Regions from separate parts of the Streptococcus sp. 27098_8_148 genome, predicted to be linked through region 1. Evidence: predicted binding sites of a transcription regulator. Region 1 holds the regulator's gene; the other holds the start of a gene.

The links. Region 1 encodes NrdR, which represses ribonucleotide reductase genes. Its sites were predicted from a motif close to ACACNATATATNGTGT; they were not measured.
Region 2: a site for NrdR is predicted at 6,018-6,033, ahead of nrdH (glutaredoxin-like protein NrdH). Genes of this name have one in related genera too.

Annotation. Positions count from the first base shown of each region.
Region 1 is NZ_JAPVYY010000005.1:182,844-190,830, forward strand. Features, by position in the region: gene O3646_RS06150 (PTS transporter subunit IIBC) at 1-1,981, shown strand, start outside; gene O3646_RS06155 (endonuclease/exonuclease/phosphatase family protein) at 2,067-2,879, shown strand; gene nrdR (transcriptional regulator NrdR) at 3,044-3,517, shown strand; gene O3646_RS06165 (DNA helicase) at 3,518-4,696, shown strand; gene dnaI (primosomal protein DnaI) at 4,697-5,596, shown strand; gene O3646_RS06175 (nitroreductase family protein) at 5,593-6,306, shown strand; gene der (ribosome biogenesis GTPase Der) at 6,364-7,674, shown strand.
Region 2 is NZ_JAPVYY010000003.1:196,421-204,407, reverse strand. Features, by position in the region: gene alaS (alanine--tRNA ligase) at 1-2,227, shown strand, start outside; gene nrdF (class 1b ribonucleoside-diphosphate reductase subunit beta) at 2,336-3,295, opposite strand; gene nrdE (class 1b ribonucleoside-diphosphate reductase subunit alpha) at 3,409-5,568, opposite strand; gene nrdH (glutaredoxin-like protein NrdH) at 5,683-5,901, opposite strand; gene O3646_RS03960 (phosphocarrier protein HPr) at 6,377-6,640, shown strand; gene ptsP (phosphoenolpyruvate--protein phosphotransferase) at 6,644-7,987, shown strand, end outside.

The DNA.
Region 1 (7,987 bases):
CATCCTCTTTGCCCTTGCTATCGGTGGTAGCTGGGCCAAAGAGCGTGCTGGGGGTGCCTTTGCTGCTGGTCTCTCTTTCATCTTGATTAACCGTATTACCGGTGCAGTTTTTGGAGTGACATCTGCAATGTTGGCTGATAAGGATGCTACCGTTCATACGATCTTAGGTGGATCAATTAAAGTTGCAGACTACTTCATTAGTGTCCTTGAAGCACCGGCACTTAATATGGGGGTGTTTGTAGGGATTATCTCAGGTTTTGTTGGAGCAACTGCTTTCAATAAATACTATAACTACCGTAAACTTCCAGAAGCCCTTTCTTTCTTTAACGGGAAGCGCTTTGTCCCATTCGTTGTTATCGTTCGTTCAGCTCTTACAGCCTTGGTTTTGGCAGCCTTGTGGCCAGTGGTTCAATCAGGAATTAATGGATTCGGTGTCTGGATCGCCAACTCACAATCAACAGCTCCAGTATTGGCACCATTCTTGTTTGGTACCTTGGAACGTCTTCTCTTGCCGTTTGGTCTTCACCACATGTTGACCATTCCAATCAACTATACTCAATTGGGTGGTAGCTACCAAGTTCTTACAGGTGCTGCCAAAGGAACAACTGTATTTGGACAAGATCCACTTTGGTTAGCTTGGGTAACAGACCTTGTTAACTTGAAGAAGGCAGATCCTAGCCAATACCAACACTTGCTTCATGCGTACACACCAGCTCGTTTCAAAGTTGGTCAAATGATTGGATCATTTGGTATCTTGATGGGGGTTGTAGTTGCTATCTATCGCAATGTGGACCCAGATAAGAAAGAAAAATACAAAGGGATGCTTTTTGCAACTGCCCTTGCTACATTCTTGACAGGTGTTACTGAACCAATTGAATACATGTTCATGTTCATTGCAACACCTTTATACCTAATCTATGCCTTTGTTCAAGGAGCTGCCTTTGCAATGGCTGACTTAGTTCACCTTCGTGTCCACTCATTCGGTTCAATCGAGTTTTTGACACGTACCCCAATGGCCATCAACGCTGGTTTGGCATTAGATATCTTTAACTTTGTATGGGTAACAGTCCTCTTTGCCTTTATCATGTACTTCATTGCTAACTTCATGATTAAGAAATTCAATTATGCAACTCCAGGACGTAACGGTAACTATGAACAAAATGATGATGCCCCTGCGGGAGATGGTGCAGCAGCAGGTGCTGCTACAAGCTCAGCAAGCTCACAAGTCATTAACATCATCAACCTTCTTGGTGGACGTGCCAATATCGTAGACGTTGACGCATGTATGACTCGTCTTCGTGTAACCGTTAAGGACGCTGAAAAAGTCGGAACAGAAGAACAATGGAAAGCTGAAGGTGCTATGGGTCTTGTCATGAAAGGACAAGGTGTCCAAGCGATCTACGGACCTAAAGCTGACGTGTTGAAATCTGATATCCAAGACGTTCTTGATTCAGGTGAAGTCATTCCTGAAACACTTCCTAGCCAAATGACGGCAGTTCAAAAAGCTGAAGCAACCTTTAAAGGGGTAACTGATGAAGTGCACTCTGTTGCAGATGGTGAAGTGATTAACATCGAAGATGTGAAAGATCCTGTATTCTCACAAAAAATGATGGGAGACGGATTTGCAGTTGAGCCTGAAAATGGCCACATCGTTTCACCAGTTGCTGGTAAAGTTACTAGTGTCTTCCCAACCAAACATGCCCTTGGTTTGGTAACTGATAATGGTTTGGAAGTCTTGGTTCACATCGGTCTAGATACTGTTAGTCTTGAAGGAAAACCATTTGAGGTTAAAGTTTCTGAAGGTCAAACAGTGGCTGCTGGAGACCTCTTGGTGGAAGCAGACCTTGATGCAATCCGTGCAGCTGGTCGTGAAACTTCAACAATTGTTGTCTTCACAAATGCAGATGCGATTAAATCCGTTAAGGTCGAACATACTGGTAAATTGGCAGCAAATGCGCCAGTTGCAACAGTAGAATTATAAGAGACGTCGGCAAAGAAAATGAGGTTGGGGCAGTGCACCCGGCCTCTTGCCGTTTCTTGATTTGGAGAGAAGGAGAAATCAGGGGATGAAATTTTTAACATTAAATTCCCATAGTTGGATGGAAGAGAATGCTCAGCAAAAATTTGAAACCCTCAAGGAACAAATTTTAGAAGCGCAATATGATGTGATCTGTTTCCAAGAGGTCAATCAAGAAATGGCCTCAGAAACAGTCGAAACAGATGAGTATTATCAAGCTTTGCCATCATCTGTAGCGATTCACAAGGATCACTTTGTTCGCGTATTGGTAGAAGAGTTAGCTGCTCATGGACTCCACTATTATTGGACTTGGGCCTACAACCATATTGGCTATGATCACCTCAATGAGGGTGTGGCCGTTCTTTCGCGTCAACCCTTGAAGGCGGATGAGATTTTGGTATCCAATATGGATGATCCAACGGACTACCATACTCGTCGAGTAGCCGTTGCCCATACAAGTGTAGATGGCAAAGAGATTGCTGTTGCCAGCGTCCATCTTTCTTGGTGGGACAAAGGTTTCCAATTTGAGTGGCCACGCATTGAGAACTACTTCAGCCAAGTAGGCAAACCTTTTATTCTAGCTGGTGATTTCAATAATCCTGCTGGTCAAGAAGGGTATGAAACGATTCTATCCAGTTCGCTAAAACTTCAAGATAGTTTTATCGAAGCCAAAGAAACAAAGGGGACTTATACTGTAGGTCCTGGAATCGATGGCTGGACGGATAATCAAGTTCCATTGCGAATCGATTACGTCTTTGCAAGTCCAGAATGGGACATCCAGCGTCTACATGTCATTTTTGATGATCAAAACAAAGCCCATGTCAGTGATCACTATGGCTTAGAAGCTGAATTATCACTTTAATATAAATGGAGAGTCGAAAGGAAAACGATTTTATTCAATCGTCCTTCGACTCTTTTTTATGGATCAATGAGGGGCAAGCATAGGGGATTCTCCTGTTCTTCTGCTTTCTTTACGATTCAATTTATGGTAAAATGAAGTGTTAAAACAGTTTAAGGAGGTAGCAAATGCGTTGTCCAAAATGTGGTGGAAGTAAGTCTAGTGTGGTGGATAGTCGACAAGCTGAAGATGGGAACACCATCCGTCGTCGCAGGGAATGCGAAGAGTGCCATTATCGCTTTACTACCTACGAGCGAGTGGAAGAGCGGACCCTAGTGGTTGTCAAAAAGGATGGGACACGCGAGCAATTTTCTCGTGATAAAATCTTTAATGGTATTATCCGCTCAGCTCAAAAACGGCCTGTTTCTAGTGACGAAATCGAAGAAATTGTAAACCGGATTGAACAAAAGGTTCGCAGCCAAAGTGATAATGAAATCAACAGTGAGTATATTGGTTCATTGGTCATGGATGAGTTAGCAGATCTAGATGAGATCACCTATGTCCGTTTTGCTAGTGTTTACCGGAGTTTCAAGGATGTCGGTGAGTTAGAGACCCTCTTGAAACAAATTACGAAGGGAACCAAGAAGAAAAAGGAAAAATAGATGAAGCCCAATACGCCTTTCGCATTTTTAAAAAATAATCTTCTTCCACCGGCAGGGGCTGCATTGGAGCAGTATTACCTGCCTATTTTGGAGACGGAAACAGTAGCAGTTTATCGTTATCTGCTGGCCTCTTATGATCAGGGTGAAAAACAATATATACTTGCTCAAATCCTCAATCACTTGAATATAGGATTTCCACAGTTGCTACTCGCCTTTGATCGCTTAATTGCCATGGGGTTGATGGATCTCTATGAGGAAGAAGTTGGGATCACCATTCAGTTACATGCTCCTCTTGAGGCAGGAGAATTTTTTTCGAATGCTGTTTTCAAACGCTTGCTTGTAAAAAAGATTGGGGAAAAGGCCGTGGAAGATCTGCTCCCAGTACGCTCTTTAGGGACTAGACGGCAAGTTTCCTTCTCGCAAGTCTTTGGAATAGATGCTGGGGAGACGACCGTTCTTCCAAGTAAGAAACAGCAGTTCGATATGGAGATGTTTAAGCGAATGATGGGGCGTGATGGACTTCGTTTTGCGGATGAAGGAGAAGCAACCTTAGCCCTCTTTGCCATCGCAGAAGAACAACAATGGACCTGGTATGAAACTTATCTTTTAGCGAAAGAAACAGCTGTAGACCGGATTGTCTCTCCAAAGAGAATGAAGCAAAAGTTGGCTCAGGCGAGCCAAGAGCAACCACGCATGTCCTATAGCCGTCAGGAAGAAACCATTCTGAGGGAAGCTAAGGCAAAATCCAGCCTACAATTTCTAGCAGAGATTAAGAAGGCGCGCAATGCGACCATTACGCAGAGCGAACGCAAGACATTATCCAAGTTAGCTGATCTAGGCTTACTAGACGAGGTGATCAATATTATCTTGTTGTTGACCTTTAACAAGACCCAGTCTGCTAATCTCAATGAAAAGTATGCTTTGAAGGTGGGAAATGATTTTTCTTATCAAGGGGTCAACAGTGCAGAACTAGCGATTTTAAAAGTTCGAGAACGCCAGGAACAAGCTAAAGCTCAAGGAAACAAGGGGACGAGTCCTACATCAGCCAAGGGCAAGAACAGCAATGTTCCCAAGTGGAGCCAACCAAACTATCAAAATCAAACCAGTCAAGCAGAAAAGGTGGATCTTGCTAAAGAGAAACAACGCCTATTAGAAAAACTGAATCAAGGAGGTGAGTAGATGGAAAGTGTAGGTCAAACCATGTCTCACATGAACCGTGCGCGTCAATTTAACTATGAGGATTTGGTCGCACAGATCTTGGCAGACCAAGAAGTGGCTGCCTTTATCAAGGACCAGTCTTTGTCTGAACAAGAAATTCGACGGAGTATTTCAAAATTTAATCAATACATTAGTGAACGCAACCGTTTCTTATTGGGAGATCCGGATTATATTGCCAAAGGTTATAAGCCCATCCTCACCATGAATGAAGGCTATGCGGATGTCGCTTATGAGGAAACACCAGAGTTAATCGAAGCCCAAAAACGAGCTGAGATCAACCAACGTCTCAACTTGATAAATCTCCCTTCAACCTTGAAAGAGGCGAGTCTAGCCAAGGTAGAGCTCGATGATAAGGGACGATTTGAGGCCTTTGAAGAATTAGCCAATTTTGTAGCCAACTATCCGGAATATCAAAAGGGGATCTACCTCTATGGTGATTTTGGAGTAGGAAAGAGCTACATGATGGCAGCCTTGGCTCATGATTTATCCGAAAAACGTCAGGCCTCTACTACCCTACTTCATTTCCCAAGTTTTGCTATCGATGTAAAAAATGCCATCAGTTCAGGCTTGGTCAAAGAAACCGTCGATCAGGTGAAAAAAGCCGAAATTTTAATTCTCGATGATATCGGTGCGGAACAGATGTCAGCCTGGGTGCGAGATGAAATCTTACAGGTGATTTTGCAGCACCGAATGCAGGAAAATCTCCCAACCTTCTTTACTTCTAACTTTAATTTTGAAGAGTTGGAACGTCATTTTGCGGCTTCGCGCAATGGAGATGAAACCTGGCAGGCCAAACGGGTCATGGAGCGCGTGAAATTTTTAGCCAAGGAAATCCATCTGGAAGGAGTCAATCGCCGATGAATGAAACCATCCGTTTAATGAAATCTCATTTTTCTGTTCGCCGTTTTAAGGAAGAAGCCATCAAAGAAGCTGACCTCCAGGAAATTTTATCAGCTGGGCAGATGGCATCAAGTTGGAAAAACTTTCAGTCTTATTCTGTGATTGTGGTCAAAAGCAAGGAAAAGAAAGAAGCTCTTTACGACTTGCTTCCTCAAGAAGCGATTCACCAATCAGCCGTCTTTCTCCTCTTTGTTGGGGATTTAAACCGTGCTGAAAAAGCTGTCAAACTTCATGAGCAGGATTTTCATCCTGAAGGGGTGGACAACTTACTGATCACCTCAGTGGATGCGGCTCTAGCAGCTCAAAATACACTATTGGCAGCTGAAAGTCTCGGCTATGGTGGAGTGATGATCGGCATGTTGCGCTACTGTTCAGAAGAAGTCGCAGAACTATTCCGTCTGCCAGACTATACCTATCCTGTTTTTGGGATTGCTCTCGGAGTACCTAATCAGCAGCATGCAGTGAAACCACGTTTGCCATTGGAACAGGTTGCTTTTGAAGAAGAATACCAAGAACAAGACCTATCAGTTGTGACTGCCTATGACAAGGTTCAGGCAGATTACGCTGGAGCGCGTGCAACCGATAGCTGGAGCGAGCGCCTTGCAGCTCAATTTGGTCAACCTGAACAAGAAGAGACCAAAAAACTACTAGAAAAACACAAACTATTATGAAATGAAGAGAGGCGTTCTTGAACCGAAGTCTCGCCTTTCATTAGAAAAGAGGAAATCATGGCCCTACCAACTATTGCGATTGTAGGCCGTCCCAATGTCGGAAAATCGACACTCTTTAACCGGATTGCCGGTGAGCGGATTTCCATCGTTGAGGATGTAGAAGGAGTCACTCGTGACCGCATTTATGCAACAGCTGAGTGGTTGAATCGAAAATTTAGTATCATTGATACGGGGGGAATTGATGACGTAGATGCCCCATTTATGGAGCAAATCAAGCATCAGGCAGAAATTGCCATGGACGAAGCAGATGTGATCGTCTTTGTTGTTTCTGGAAAAGAAGGGATCACGGATGCGGATGAATATGTCACTCGTATCTTGTATAAGACCCATAAACCGGTGATTCTAGCGGTCAACAAGGTGGATAACCCAGAGATGCGCAATGATATCTATGACTTTTATGCCTTGGGACTGGGTGAGCCACTACCGGTATCCTCTGTCCACGGGATCGGAACTGGGGATGTGCTCGATGCCATCATCGAAAATCTTCCGAATGACACAGAAGAAGAAAATCCAGATATCATCAAATTTAGCTTGATTGGTCGCCCAAATGTTGGGAAATCAAGCTTGATCAATGCGATCCTTGGAGAAGACCGGGTCATCGCAAGCCCTGTTGCTGGAACTACACGGGATGCCATCGATACCCATTTTACTGATGCAGATGGCCAAGAATTTACCATGATCGATACAGCCGGTATGCGCAAATCTGGTAAAATCTATGAAAACACTGAGAAATATTCTGTCATGCGTGCCATGCGTGCCATCGACCGTTCAGATGTGGTTTTGATGGTCATTAATGCCGAAGAAGGGATTCGGGAGTACGACAAGCGGATCGCTGGCTTTGCTCATGAGGCTGGTAAAGGTATGATCATTGTTGTCAATAAATGGGATACTATTGAAAAAGACAACCATACCATGAAGCAGTGGGAAGATGACATTCGCGATCAATTCCAATACCTTTCTTATGCGCCGATTGTCTTTGTTTCTGCCCTAACTAAACAACGCTTGCACAAGTTACCAGAGATGATTAAACAGATCAGTGAGAGTCAAAATACGCGGATTCCTTCAGCTGTCTTGAACGATGTGATTATGGATGCCATTGCCATTAATCCAACGCCGACCGACAAAGGAAAACGCCTCAAGATCTTCTATGCGACACAAGTGGCAACCAAGCCGCCAACTTTTGTGGTCTTTGTTAACGAAGAAGAACTGATGCACTTCTCATACCTCCGTTTCTTGGAGAACCAAATTCGCAAGGCCTTTGTTTTTGAAGGAACTCCAATCCATTTGATTGCGCGAAAACGGAAGTAGGGAATACGAGACAAATGGATCAAAGTGGAGAAGGATATTTCAAATGATAAAATGCTCATTCTTCCAACTATGAAAACAACTAAAAGTAGCGCATAAGCGTTGCTTTTTTTAATAAGCTGGTAAAATGAAGTGGAGGATAGTCAGATGCGTAGTATCATAGTCCGGATATGCTTTATTCCTTAGCTTTTTTTAAGGTTGAGAAGAGTAAACTCATGAAGATCATGAGAGCTTTAGGTTTGTGTACTTATTATTTAAAATCTATCTGTATCTCTTGTTTCTCGGTTCGATCGTAAGCTTGGAGCTCTTGATCCTA
Region 2 (7,987 bases), on a different contig from region 1:
AGATGACAAGGATTCATACAACCGCTGGATTGAAGTGGGAGTAGATCCAAGTCACTTGATCCCAATCGAAGACAACTTCTGGGAAATCGGTGCAGGGCCTTCTGGACCAGATACAGAAATCTTCTTCGACCGTGGAGAAGAATTTGACCCAGAAAACATCGGTCTTCGTCTGCTTGCAGAAGATATCGAAAACGACCGTTACATCGAAATTTGGAACATTGTCTTGTCACAATTTAACGCTGACCCTGCTGTTCCTCGTAGCGAATACAAGGAATTGCCACACAAGAACATTGATACGGGCGCAGGTTTGGAACGTTTGGTAGCCGTTATTCAAGGGGCGAAGACTAACTTTGAAACAGACCTCTTCATGCCAATCATTCGTGAAGTGGAAAAGATGTCTGGTAAAACCTATGATCCAGATGGAGACAATATGAGCTTCAAGGTGATTGCTGACCACATCCGTTCGATTTCATTTGCGATTGGAGATGGGGCTCTTCCAGGTAATGAAGGACGCGGTTACGTTCTTCGTCGTCTCCTCCGTCGTGCTTCCATGCATGGTCAAAAATTGGGGATTGAAGGAACCTTCTTGTATAAATTGGTTCCAACCGTTGGGAAGATCATGGAAAGTTACTACCCAGAAGTACTTGAAAAACAAGACTTTATCGAAAAAATTATCAAGAGTGAAGAAGAATCATTTGCTCGTACCTTAAACTCTGGTCAACACTTTGCCCAAACCATCGTTGAAGATTTGAAAGCCAAAGGTCAAACAGTGATTGCCGGTCAAGATGTCTTTAAACTTTATGATACCTACGGATTCCCAGTAGAATTGACAGAAGAAATCGCTGAAGAAGCTGGAATGACAGTCGATCGTGAAGGTTTTGAAGCAGCTATGAAGGAACAACAAGAACGTGCGCGTGCATCTGCTGTCAAAGGTGGATCTATGGGGATGCAAAATGAAACCCTTCAAAACATCACAGTTGAAAGTAGCTTCAACTACAATGCTAGCCAATTGCCTTCTAAGTTGGTAGCAATCGTAGCGGATAATGCAGAAGTAGAAGCTGTATCTGAAGGGACTGCATCACTGATCTTTGCAGAAACTCCATTCTACGCTGAAATGGGTGGACAAGTTGCGGACCATGGTCAAATCTTGGATGCTGCAGGAAACGTCGTAGCGACAGTGACAGACGTTCAAAAAGCACCAAATGGACAACCGCTTCATACGGTTGAAGTTCTTGCTCCACTTGCCTTGAACCAAGAATACACTTTGGCTATTGATACCAATCGTCGTCATCGTGTTATGAAGAACCACACAGCCACTCACTTGCTCCATGCGGCTCTTCACAATATCCTTGGTAACCACGCAACCCAAGCGGGATCTCTCAATGAAGTAGAATTCCTTCGCTTTGACTTCACTCACTTCCAAGCTGTGACTCCAGAAGAATTGCGTGCTATTGAACAACAAGTCAATGAAAAGATCTGGGAAGCAATCGCAGTCGAAACGATTGAAACAGATATTGATACTGCTAAAGAAATGGGAGCTATGGCCCTCTTTGGTGAAAAATACGGTAAAGAAGTTCGTGTTGTCACTATCGGGGATTACTCTGTTGAGCTCTGTGGTGGTACCCACGTAGGCAATACTTCTGAAATTGGTCTCTTCAAGATTGTCAAAGAAGAAGGGATCGGATCAGGAACTCGTCGTATCTTGGCAGTAACTGGTAAGGAAGCCTTTGAAGCTTATCGTGAACAAGAAGATGCTCTGAAAGCAGTCGCAGCAACCTTGAAAGCACCTCAACTCAAAGAAGTTCCTCACAAGGTGGAAGGTCTTCAAGAACAACTCCGTCAATTGCAAAAAGAAAATGCAGAATTGAAGGAAAAAGCGGCAGCAGCGGCAGCAGGGGATGTCTTCAAGAATGTTCAAGAAGCAAACGGTCACCGTTACATTGCCAGCCAAGTTTCTGTATCAGATGCAGGTGCCCTTCGTACCTTTGCAGATAACTGGAAACAAAAAGACTACTCTGATGTGCTTGTTCTTGTCGCAGCCATTGGTGACAAGGTCAACGTCCTTGTTGCTAGCAAGACAAAAGATGTGCATGCAGGTAATGTGATCAAAGAATTGGCTCCAATCGTCGATGGACGTGGTGGTGGTAAACCAGACATGGCCATGGCAGGAGGAAGCAACCAAGCGAAAATCCAAGAATTGTTGGATGCCGTAGCAGGTAAATTGTAATAATCGGAGAGGTTGGATGTTTGTCCAACCTCTTTTTTCAAAAAAAAGCAGATCCAATTAGAAAAAGATTGCAACAAAAAAACCTTTCCGTCTGGAAAGGTTTTTGTCTTATAGTCCGTAGTTATAATCGTCATCCTGCATGGCTTCTACTTCACCGAGAAGGTAACCATTTCCGACTTGAGAGAAGAAGTCGTGGTTAGAAGTACCGGTTGAGATTCCGTTCATGACGATTGGGTTAACGTCATCTGCTGAGTCTGGGAAAAGCGGATCTTGTCCCAAGTTCATGAGGGCTTTATTGGCGTTGTAGCGAAGGAAGGTCTTGACTTCCTCTGTCCAGCCCACACCGTCATAGAGGCTCTCTGTGTAGCCTTCTTCATTCTCATAGAGGGTGTAGAGAAGATCATACATCCACTCTTTGAGTTTTTCTTGGTCTTCTTCTGGTAATTCGTTAAATCCAAGTTGGAACTTGTAGCCGATATAGGTTCCGTGAACAGATTCGTCCCGAATGATCAACTTGATGATCTCAGCTACGTTGGCCAATTTGTTGTTTCCAAGATAGTAGAGAGGTGTGAAGAAACCAGAGTAGAAGAGGAAGGTTTCAAGGAAAACGCTGGCGACTTTCTTTTCAAGAGGGGTCCCATTGAGATAGATTTCGTTGATGATTTCTGCCTTCCTTTGAAGGAAAGGATTGGTGTTGGTCCATTCGAAAATCTCTTCGATTTCTGACTTGGTATTCAAAGTAGAAAAGATAGAAGAGTAAGACTTAGCATGGACAGATTCCATAAATTGGATGTTGTTAAAGACAGCTTCTTCATGGGGAGTACGAATATCCGCACGAAGAGCCTGAACACCTGTTTCAGATTGCATGGTATCTAGAAGGGTCAATCCCCCAAAGACTTTACCAACTAGGTCTTTTTCTTTATTAGACAACTTTCTCCAGTCATCCAAGTCGTTTGACAAAGGGATACGTGTATCCAACCAGAATTGCTCTGTCAGTTTTTCCCAGGTCGATTTATCGATGACATCTTCGATCGCATTCCAGTTAATGGCTTTGTAGTATGTTTCCATTTGCATCACTTTCTTTTTCTATTCATTCAATCGTTACTATTCTACCATAAATTGATAGAATACCGCACAAAAAGTCGGCGAACCGACTTTTGATAGCTATCTAGGATAGCGGATTAGATGACACAGCTTTCACATTGGTTGGCGCCAACTTCTCCACCATCATCTGTAAAGGTACGGACGTAGTAGATAGACTTGATACCCTTGTTAAAGGCGTAGTTCCGAAGGATAGACAAGTCACGAGTGGTTTGTTTGTTTTCAGTTTTCCATTCGTAAAGACCCTTTGGAATATCGCTACGCATAAAGAGAGTCAGTGAAAGACCTTGGTCTACGTGTTCAGTTGCGGCAGCATAGACATCGATGACTTTTCGCATATCCATGTCGTAGGCAGAAGTGTAGTAAGGAATCGTTTCCGTTGACAATCCTGCTGCAGGGTAGTAGATCTTACCGATTTTTTTCTCTTGGCGTTCTTCAATCCGTTGTGTAATTGGGTGGATAGAAGCAGATACGTCATTGATGTAGCTGATAGATCCATTTGGTGCGACAGCCAAGCGGTTTTGGTGGTAAAGACCATCTGCTTGAACTTTAGCACGCAGTTCTGCCCAATCCTCAGCACTTGGGATAAAGATATCTTTAAAGAGTTCTTTGACGCGATCAGATTTTGGTACAAATTCTCCAGTCGTGTACTTATCAAAGTAAGTACCGTTGGCATAATCAGATTTTTCGAAGTTGTGGAATGTAACACCACGTTCACGCGCGATGTTGTTTGATTCTACGAGAGTCCAGTAGTTCATGAGCATGAAGTAGATACTTGTGAACTCAACAGACTCAGGGGATCCGTATTCAATCAATTGTTGCGCAAGGTAGCTGTGAAGTCCCATAGCTCCAAGTCCGAACGAATGCGCCAGTTTATTTCCGTGGTCGATAGTTGGAACGGCCACGATATGAGAGCTATCTGTAACGAAGGTCAAAGCACGGACCATGGCACGAATCGAACGTCCAAAATCAGGTGAAGTCATCATGTTAACCACGTTGGTTGAACCAAGGTTACATGAGACGTCAGTTCCCATTTGGACAAATTCTTGGGCATCGTTGATCAAGCTTGGTTCTTGAACCTGGAGGATTTCTGAACACAAGTTACTCATGATGATTTTCCCATCAACAGGGTTTGCCCGGTTAGCAGTATCGATGTTGACTACATATGGATAGCCAGATTCTTGTTGCAATTTAGAAATTTCAGTTTCCAAATCACGTGCTTTAATTTTTGTCTTGCGGATGTTTGGATTAGCAACCAACTCATCGTATTTTTCAGTGATGTCGATGTAATTGAATGGTACTCCGTATTCACGTTCCACAGAGTATGGGCTGAAGAGGTACATTTCTTCATTTTTACGAGCCAACTCATAGAACTTGTCTGGTACGACGACGCCAAGTGAGAGAGTCTTAACCCGAACTTTTTCATCAGCATTTTCTTTCTTAGTAGAAAGGAAGGCGATGATGTCTGGGTGAAAGACATTGAGGTAAACCACCCCAGCCCCTTGGCGTTGTCCCAATTGGTTAGAGTAAGAGAAGCTATCTTCAAAGAGTTTCATAACAGGTACGACCCCAGAAGCGGCTCCTTCATACCCCTTGATCGGTGCTCCAGCTTCACGAAGGTTGCTGAGGGAAATCCCAACCCCACCACCGATACGTGAAAGTTGAAGGGCAGAGTTGATGGAACGTCCGATCGCGTTCATATCATCGGTTACCTGGATCAAGAAACATGAAACCAATTCTCCACGGCGGGCACGTCCAGCGTTTAAGAAAGAAGGAGTCGCTGGTTGGTAGCGTTGGTGGATAATTTCGTTTGCGATGTCTCGCGCGATAGCTTCATTTCCATCTGCAAAATAGAGAGCATTGAAGAAGACACGGTCTTCCATGCTTTCAAGATAGTATTCTCCATCATTTGTTTTCAAAGCGTATTGGTTATAGAATTTGTAGGCCGCCATGAAGGACTTGAATTGGAAGTTTTGGTCTTTGATAAATTGGGCCAATTCCTCTAAAAATTCAGGACGGTATTTCTCGATAAAAGCTCTCTCAATGTAATTGTGCTCGAGAAGGTACTGAATCTTGTCTGTAATCGAGTCAAAGGCTTTAGTATTTGGTACAACATTTTCTTTAAAGAACGCATCCAAAGCTTCTTTATCCTTATGAAGCATGATTTGGCCGTTTACTGGACGGTTGATTTCATTGTTAAGACGAAAATACGTCACATCTTCAAGAGATTTTAATCCCATAATAATCCTTTTCTAGTTCAAAAAAATGAAGAGGAGAAGTCCTCTCTTTACAAGTAAAAAGTCTAGTGTTAGGTTGCTAACGCTAGACCCTATTTAAGCAAAATACTGTGTTTATTATGAAAGTTTCTTCAACTTAGCTGGTTGAAAACCAGAAAATACTTCATCCGGTGTTTGAATAACTGGAGCAGCATTGAAGCCAAGGTTCTTAACATGCTCTACAAATTCTGGCTGTTCATCTAAGTTAATTTCGCGATATTCCACGTGATTGCTATCGAGGAATCGCTTGGTCATTTTGCATTGAACACAATTATTTTTTGAATAAATGGTTACCATTTCTTTTCCGTTCTCCTATCGAAATATAAATCTGTAAACAGTATAAACAAAATCCAGCAACTTGTCAACAAAATAAAACTAAATATTGTGCAAAGAGATGAAATGGAGTTTTCAAAGCACAATATATTGTGGTGAGTGAAAAGTGTGAAAATCGAAGAAATGGGATAGGAATAGGCTTTAAAGCATCTTTAATTAGTTATAATTTTTTGGTGAATCAATATCCTGTGGTTAAAGAGCTTCTTTTCATTGAAAGCGGAGGAAAATGTTACTTATAATATAGTAGAAAATTGAAAAGATATTTCCTCTGTTCTTCAAGTGCTTCTTAAAATGTATCTAAATTGGGATTTTTCGCAGTCTTTTTCTGTAAGTCAGTGATAAAAATCTTGAAAAAAATTTCAAAAGATGATATAATACCAAATTGTAAGGGTTATCAAAAGGTAACTCAAAAACTATTTTTAAAAAGGAGAGTCAAACTATGGCTTCTAAAGATTTCCACATCGTGGCAGAAACAGGTATCCACGCACGTCCAGCAACTTTGTTGGTTCAAACTGCTAGCAAATTTGCTTCAGATATTACTCTTGAATACAAAGGTAAATCAGTTAACTTGAAATCAATCATGGGTGTTATGAGCCTTGGTGTTGGTCAAGGAGCAGACGTTGTAATCTCTGCAGAAGGTGCTGACGCTGATGATGCTATCGCAGCTATCTCAGAAACAATGACTAAAGAAGGATTGGCTTAAAATATGACAAAAATGCTAAAAGGAATTGCAGCATCTGACGGTGTTGCCGTTGCTAAGGCATATTTGCTCATTCAACCAGACTTATCATTTGAGACTGTTTCAGTCGAAGATACAAGTGCAGAAGAAGCTCGTTTGGATGCAGCTCTTGAAGCTTCACAAAACGAGCTTTCTCTTATCCGGGAGAATGCAGTAGCAAGCCTTGGTGAAGAAGCAGCGCAAGTTTTTGATGCGCATATGATGGTTCTTGCTGACCCTGAAATGATTGGTCAGATCAAAGAAACAATTCGTACGAAAAAAATCAATGCAGAAGCAGGCTTGAAAGAAGTCACTGACATGTTCATTGCGATCTTTGAAGGAATGGAAGACAATCCTTACATGCAAGAACGTGCGGCAGATATTCGTGACGTTACCAAACGTGTCCTTGCCAACTTGCTTGGTAAGAAATTGCCAAACCCTGCTTCTATCAATGAAGAAGCAATCGTGGTTGCGCATGACTTGACTCCATCTGATACAGCGCAGTTGAACAAAAAGTATGTAAAAGCTTTTGTTACGAATATCGGTGGACGTACCAGTCACTCAGCTATCATGGCTCGTACACTTGAAATCGCAGCTGTTCTTGGTACAAATAACATCACAGAACTTGTCAAAGATGGTGATGTTTTGGCTGTTTCAGGGATCACTGGTGAAGTGGTGATCAACCCTACTGAAGAACAAATTGCAGAGTTCAAAGCAGCTGGTGAAGCTTATGCTAAACAAAAAGCTGAATGGGCTCTCCTTAAAGATGCGAAAACAGTGACTGCTGATGGAAAACACTTCGAGTTGGCTGCCAACATCGGTACACCTAAAGACGTTGAAGGTGTAAACGATAATGGTGCAGAAGCTGTTGGTCTTTACCGTACAGAATTCTTGTACATGGATTCTCAAGACTTCCCAACGGAAGATGACCAATACGAAGCCTACAAAGCAGTTCTTGAAGGTATGAATGGTAAACCTGTGGTTGTTCGTACAATGGATATCGGTGGGGATAAAGAACTTCCTTACTTCGACCTTCCTAAAGAAATGAACCCATTCTTAGGTTTCCGTGCTTTGCGTATTTCTATCTCTGAAACTGGTAATCAAATGTTCCGTACCCAATTGCGTGCCTTGCTTCGTGCATCTGTTCACGGTAAATTGCGGATCATGTTCCCAATGGTTGCTTTGTTGACGGAGTTCCGTACTGCTAAAGGTATTCTTGAAGAAGAAAAAGCTAAATTGCTTGCTGAAGGTGTTGCTGTGGCAGATGATATCCAAGTAGGTATCATGATTGAAATCCCAGCTGCAGCAATGCTTGCGGACCAATTTGCTAAA